DNA from 2 places in the Xanthobacter variabilis genome. Region 1 is predicted to be linked to the other one. Evidence: riboswitches for the same ligand, from Rfam matches in the RefSeq annotation. Region 1 holds a riboswitch; the other holds the start of a gene.

Region 1 (3,408 bases):
GCAGCGCGCGCGTTGGGGCATCGTAGGGGACCGTGACGGCCGGGCCGAGCCAGAAGACATGCTCGCCATCAGTGTCGATGAGGGCGGCGTCGATGCCGTCCATGGACGTGCCGCTCATCAGGCCCACCACGCGCATGTGCTGCTTCTCCCCTCATCCGCGACAACCCTGGCGGGCGGCAGGCGCCCCATTGGCGCCCTCCCCCCATGCAATCTCGCGCCGGACCTGATACACCACCGTTCCTTTCCGCGCCCGTAACGCACCTCCAACCGATTGATCGCGATGACCACCTTCCGTTCCGATTTCCTGCGCACGCTGCATGAACGCGGCTATATCCATCAGTGCTCGGACCTCGAGCGCCTCGATGCCAAGGCCGCGGAAGGCCCCATCACCGCCTATATCGGCTTCGACGCGACCGCATCGAGCCTGCATGCGGGGCACCTGCTGTCCATCATGATGCTGCGCACGCTCCAGCGCACGGGGCACAACCCCATCGCGCTGATGGGCGGCGGCACGACCAAGATCGGCGACCCGTCCGGCAAGGACACCCAGCGCAAGATGCTCACCGATGAGCAGATCAACGCCAATATCGCTTCGATCCGCAAGGTGTTCGCCCGCTTCCTGGATTTCGACGCGGGCGCCGTCATGGCCAACAATGCGGATTGGCTGGACGAGCTGAAGTACATCCCCCTGCTGCGCGAGGTGGGGCCGCACTTCACCATCAACCGCATGCTCACCTTCGATTCGGTGAAGCTGCGGCTGGAACGCGAGCAGCCGCTCACCTTCCTCGAATTCAACTACATGATCCTGCAGGCCTATGACTTCGTGGAGCTGAGCAAGCGCCACGGCTGCATTCTGCAGATGGGCGGCTCCGACCAGTGGGGCAACATCGTCAACGGCATGGAGCTGGGCCGCCGGCTCAATGGGGCGGACCTGTTCGCGCTCACCACGCCGCTGCTCACCACCTCTTCCGGCGCCAAGATGGGCAAGACCGCCGGCGGCGCCGTGTGGCTCGATGCGGAGCTGCTTCCGGCTTACGAATACTGGCAGTACTGGCGCAATGCGGGCGACGCCGACGTGGAACGCTTCCTGAAGCTGTTCACCGAGCTGCCGCTGGACGAGATCGCCCGCCTGGCCGCCCTGAAGGACCAGGAAATCAACCTCGCCAAGGAGGTGCTCGCCACCGAGGCCACCGCTCTGCTGCACGGCCGCGAGGCCGCCGAGCAGGCCAAGGCGACGGCGCGCTCCACCTTCGAGCAGGGCGCGCTCGACGTGAACCTGCCCACGGTGGACGTGCCCCTGGCGCAGCTGGAAGCGGGGCTTGGCGTCGCCAATGCGTTCGTGACGGCGGGCCTCGTCGCCTCCACCAGCGAGGCGCGGCGGCAGATCAAGGGCGGCGGCCTCAAGGTGAACGACGCCGCCGTGACCGACGAAAAGGCCGCGCTCACCCCGGCGGCCCTCACCGCGGAAGGCGTCATCAAGCTCTCGCTCGGCAAGAAGAAGCACGTGCTGCTGAAGCCCGTGTGATTTCTGGGCGAGCGCTCCGCGCCGCCATGCTGTGATGCAGCAATGCCACAGTCCCTGCCCTTCAGGGACTGTGGCCGAGCTGCAGCAGGGAGGAGGCATTGACGTGGCGACAGCCCGTCCTCTACCTTTCCGAGTGACGGTATTCCTCCCAGAGGAATGAAAAGGGAATGCGGTGCGGGCGCCAGGCGCTCCAGGCCGCAGCTGCCCCCGCAACTGTGAGCGGCGAGTCCTTCGCCACATCGCCACTGGGCACTCGGGGCCTGGGAAGGCGGCGAAGGGCGACGACCCGCAAGCCAGGAGACCTGCCGTCGATCCGTGGTCACACGCGGGCTCATCGGGCGGGGTGTTCCGATGGCGGGATATTCGCGGCGCGCCGTCTTGCGGTCCGCTTCGAAGACCCTCGTTCGCGGTGACGTGCCACTGGCGTCCCGCCCGAGGTTTGAATGCCCGCCGTCCGTTGCCTTGCGCCCACACCTACCCCAGCCCTTGCCGCCCCCCTTGCCTCTCGCGCCCGCCGACGGCGCGCCGCGCGGCTTTCCTTCTCCGTCAGCCTGTTGGCCGTCATGGCCGCAACGCCAGCCCTCGCCCAGTCCGCGGCCACGGCGAGCGATGGCAGCGGCACGCAGATCACCTCGGCGCAGACCACGGATGGCACCCAATACGAGCTGCCGGACGTGGTGGTGAGTGCCACCACCATTGCGACCCCGGCGCGCGAGGTGGCAAGCTCGGTCACCGTCATCACCGGCCAGCAGTTGGAGGAGACCCAGCGCCGCGACGTGCCTGACGCCCTGCAATCGGTGCCGGGCCTCAATGTGGTGCAGACCGGCGGCCCCGGCGGCGGCACCTCCGTCTTCATGCGCGGCACCAATTCCAACCAGACCAAGATCCTGCTGGACGGCATCGACCTCGGCGACCCGTCGAGCGGCAATGGCGCCTTTGACCTTGGCACCCTGTACACGAACGACTTCGCCCGCATGGAAGTTCTGCGCGGGCCGCAGAGTGGCCTTTACGGCTCGGACGCCATCGGCGGCGTCATTTCCATGACCACCGAGCGCGGCTCCGGCCCGGCCAAGGCCAACGGCTATCTGGAGGCCGGCTCACTCGGCACCTTCAACCAGGCCGCGGCCCTTTCGGGCGGCTATAACAATATCGGCTACGCTTTCAATGTCGGCCACTTCGCCTCGACCTCGATCCCGGTGACGCCGTCGGACATCCTGCTGCCGGGCGAGCAGGCGAACGACAATGCCAGTGACAACTGGACCTATTCCGGCCGCATCGACGCCGATGTGAGCGACGCCTTCTCCGTCAATGTGATGGCGCGCTATATTCAGACCCGCCTCGCTTATACGTCGGACCTGTATAATTATTCCACCGGCACGGGCTATCCCGCCCCATTGCAGGATATCGGCTACGGCTCGTTCTTCATCGGCAAGGCGGAAGGCCAATGGAAAGCCTTGGACGACAAGCTGGTGAGCACCTTCGGCATCGCCGCCACCGACTACGCGCGCGATAATTCCAGCCCATACCCCAACAATGTCAGCGACTATACGGGCGACCGCCAGACCTACTACTGGCGCTCCAATTATACATTCCTGCCCGGCCAGAGCCTTCTGTTCGGCGTGGAGCGCTATAATGAGAGCATGACCAGCGAAAGCGCTTGGTCCAGCATGGATGCCAGCACCGGCGACACGGCCGGATACCTCCAGCTTCAATCCTCCTTCTTTGAGCGCCTCTTCCTGGCCGCCAATGTGCGTTACGACAGCAACGACGATTTCGGCGACCACACCACCTGGCGCCTCGCGCCGGCCTTGCTGTTCCCGGAAACCGGCACCAAGCTGAAGGTGACCTACGGCACCGGCTTCAAGGCCCCGACCCTGTACCAG
Region 2 (3,408 bases), 500 kb from region 1:
CCCTGCGGCGCAGCGGCAGCCCCTCGCGCAGGGCCGCTTCGTCGATCTGGATCATGGCGGCGCCTGCCGCCTCCAGATCCTGGACCTCGTCGCGGATGGCAAGGGCGATCTGCCGGCAGGCGGCGCTGCGCGCGATGTCATCGCGCACGAACGACCAGTTGAGGATGGTCACGGGCCCGGTGAGCATGCCTTTCACCGGCTTGGATGTGAGGGACTGGGCATAGCGCCACCACTCCACCGTCATCGGGCGCGGGCGCGAGACGTCGCCGAAAATGATGGGAGGGCGCACGCAGCGGGAGCCGTAGCTCTGCACCCATCCATGCCGGGTGAAGGCGAAGCCGGACAATTGCTCGGCGAAATACTGCACCATGTCGTTGCGCTCGAACTCGCCATGAACGAGCACGTCGAGGCCGATCTCCTCCTGCCAGCGCACGGCGCGGGCGGTTTCCTCGCGCAGGAACTGGCCATAGGCCTCCTCGCTCAGCGTCCCCTTCGCATGGGCGGAACGGGCGTGGCGGACCTCGGCGGTCTGGGGGAACGAGCCGATGGTCGTCGTGGGGAAGAGCGGCAGGCCGAAGCGCTGCTTCTGCGTCTGGGCGCGTTGGACGAACGGGCTCAAGCGGTGGGTCATGGCGGGTGAGACGGCGGCGGCGCGTGCCTCAACGGCGGCATCGTGAACCTTGGGCGAGGCCCGGCGGGCGGCTGCGGCCGCGGCCGAGGCATCAAGCGCGGCCTTCACCTTGTGCCCCTCGCCGGAAAGGGCGGAGGCGAGCACGCCGAGCTCGTCCATCTTCTGAAGCGAGAAAGAGAGCCAGGACTTCAGGTCGCGATCCAGATCGCCCTCCAGCTCCAGGTCGATGGGCACGTGCAGCAGCGAGCAGGAGGGCGCGATCTGGATGTGGTCGGTGCCGCGCCGGGAGACGATGGCCTTCAGCCGCTCCACCAGACCGGGCAGGTTCGCCCGCCAGATGTTGCGCCCGTCAATGGCGCCGAGCGACAGCACGAGCCCCCGTGGGGCCCGCACGGCGACGGTTTCAAGCTGTTCCGGCGCGCGGGCAAGGTCGAGGTGGAGGCCGGCGACGGGCAGGGAAAGGGCGGTGTCCAGATTGTCGTCGAGCGCGCCGAAATAGGTGGTAAGCATGATCTTCAGGTGGGGCAGCGCCCGCGCGAAGGCGGCATAGGCCCGGCGCAATGCGTCGCGCGTCGCCTCGTCGAGATCGAGCACCAGGCACGGCTCGTCCATCTGCACCCATTCCGCGCCATTGGCCACCAGCCGCCGCAGCATGTCGGTGTAGACGGGCAGGAGATTGCCGAGCAACAGCAGCGGATCAAGGCCCGGCGTCTTCGACTTGCCGAGCTTCAGGAAGGTGACGGGACCCAGCAGCACGGGGCGCGTCTGATAGCCCAGCGCCTTGGCCTCGCGGTATTCCTCAAGCGCCTTGAGCGAGGCGAGGGTGAATCGCTGGTCAGGGGCGAATTCCGGCACCATGTAGTGGTAGTTGGTGTCGAACCACTTCGTCATTTCCTGGGCCGGCACGCCGTTGCCCTCACCCGCGTGTGCATGCCCGCAGGAGCCAGCGGCTCGCGCGCCCTCGCTGCCTCGCGCCATGGCGAAATAGGTGGCGAGCGGAACCGGGCCGCCGCTCCAGCCATACGCTGGTGGAATGGCGCCCACCATCACGGACGTGTCGAGCACCTGATCGTAGAGCGAGAAATCGTTGGACGGGATGATGGAGACGCCGCGAGCCTTCTGGCGCGCCCAGTTCTGCGCGCGCAGAGCGGCGGCGGTGGCCAGGAGATCGGCTTGAGAGGTTCTGCCCGCCCAATGGCTTTCAAGCGCCATCTTCAGCTCGCGGCGGACCCCGATGCGCGGCGTGCCGAGTGTGGCGACGGGAATGGTGGATGACATCACGGCTGCAAAGCCCTTCTGCTGTGGGCAGGCCGTGACGGCAGGCGTGAGGTCCCCGCGCGGCGACAGCCGGTGGAGCCTGCAGCGCACACCGGGACACCCCGCCCGAGGACGATTTTGCCGGGGCAGGTCTCCTGGCTCGCGGGTCGTCACCTGAAGTCCGCCTTCCCGGGCTCGCGCCCAGTGACGTGAATGGACCTCGGCTCGCCGCTGACAGTTGCGGGGGCAGCGCCGGCCTTACACCGGCTTCCCTCTTAGCTCCGGCACCAGAAGGCAGGCCGGAGAACCTCGACATTGGAAATCTGTCCTGCGACGGCTCTCCTGTCAAGGATCATATAAGGACATGCTTATATCGTAATTTATCGCTCTCCGGCCGCATAGGGTGCGAAGACGCTGCGGTTTTCGTCCACGGCGAGGGGGCGGCCGATGAGGGGGAAGGCGCGCTGCGGGCAGGCGGGGCGCTCGCACACCTTGCAGCCCGCGCCGATGGGGGTGGCGGCGGCGGGATCGTCCAGCGCCAGCCCGCGTGAATAGACGAGCCGCCCCCCATGGCGGATGTCGCAGCCGAGGCCGATGGCGAAGGTCTTGCCCGGAGCTCCATAGCCGCCGGTGCCGTGGTGCACAGTGCGGGCGATCCACAGATAGGCGCGCCCGTCCGGCATCTGCGCCACCTGGGTGAGGATGCGCCCCGGCTGGGCGAAAGCCTCGTAGACGTTCCACAACGGGCAGGTTCCGCCGACGCGGGAGAAGTGGAAGTCGGTGGCCGATTGGCGCTTGGAGATGTTGCCGGCGCGGTCCACGCGGATGAAGAAGAAGGGCACGCCCAGCGACCCCGGCCGCTGCAGCGAGCTCAGGCGGTGGCAGATGGTTTCGAACCCCACCCCGAAGGCCCGACCCAGCCGCTCGATGTCATAGCGCTCCCGCTCGGCCGCGGTCAGGAAGGCCGCATAGGGCATCAGCAGCGCGCCCGCGAAATAGTTGGCAAGGCCGATGCGCGCCAGCGCCCGCGTTTCCTTCACTCCGCGCGCGGCTTCGTTCGCCAGCCGGTCGATGAGCGGGCCCTGCTCCAGAAAGGCGAGCTGGGTGGCCATCTGGAAGGCCCGCTGGCCGTCCTCCAGCCCACGCGCGAGGCGCAGCACCCGCTCGGCGGGCAGGAAGCGGCGCTGGCCTTCATCCTCCACCCGCGCCACTCGCACGCCGTGGTGGGCCTCCAGGTGGCGGGCAAGGCCTTCCGCCATGTCTCCGGGCACCAGTCCCGCGCGCTCGGCCAGTTGTTCGGCCGACTCATCCAGATCAGAGAAGTAATTGTGGTGGGCGTAGAAGAAGTCGCGCACCTGCTCGTAGGGCATGGGCGTGGCGAGCGTGGCGACGCCGCCGGAGCCCAGGCCCAGTTCGCCGGCCATGGCATCGGCCCGCTCCAGCGCGTGGCGCCAGCGCCGGTTCAGCGCCACCACGGCGCGGCCCAGGGCAGGCATGGCCGCGGCCACCTCCTTCAGCTC

The links. Region 1 has a riboswitch for cobalamin ahead of V5F26_RS09305 (TonB-dependent receptor plug domain-containing protein). Riboswitches for the same ligand answer to the same signal wherever they lie in the genome.
Region 2: another riboswitch for cobalamin. It lies ahead of metE (5-methyltetrahydropteroyltriglutamate--homocysteine S-methyltransferase); the one in region 1 lies ahead of V5F26_RS09305 (TonB-dependent receptor plug domain-containing protein).

What each region holds. Positions count from the first base shown of each region.
Region 1 covers NZ_CM195533.1:2,144,377-2,147,784, reverse strand. Annotated here, with positions in the region: gene V5F26_RS09315 (anhydro-N-acetylmuramic acid kinase) at 1-136, opposite strand, end outside; gene tyrS (tyrosine--tRNA ligase) at 281-1,525, shown strand; cobalamin riboswitch at 1,646-1,849, shown strand; gene V5F26_RS09305 (TonB-dependent receptor plug domain-containing protein) at 2,089-3,408, shown strand, end outside.
Region 2 covers NZ_CM195533.1:2,648,182-2,651,589, forward strand. Annotated here, with positions in the region: gene metE (5-methyltetrahydropteroyltriglutamate--homocysteine S-methyltransferase) at 1-1,909, opposite strand, end outside; cobalamin riboswitch at 2,017-2,215, opposite strand; gene V5F26_RS11415 (short-chain fatty acyl-CoA regulator family protein) at 2,269-3,408, opposite strand, start outside.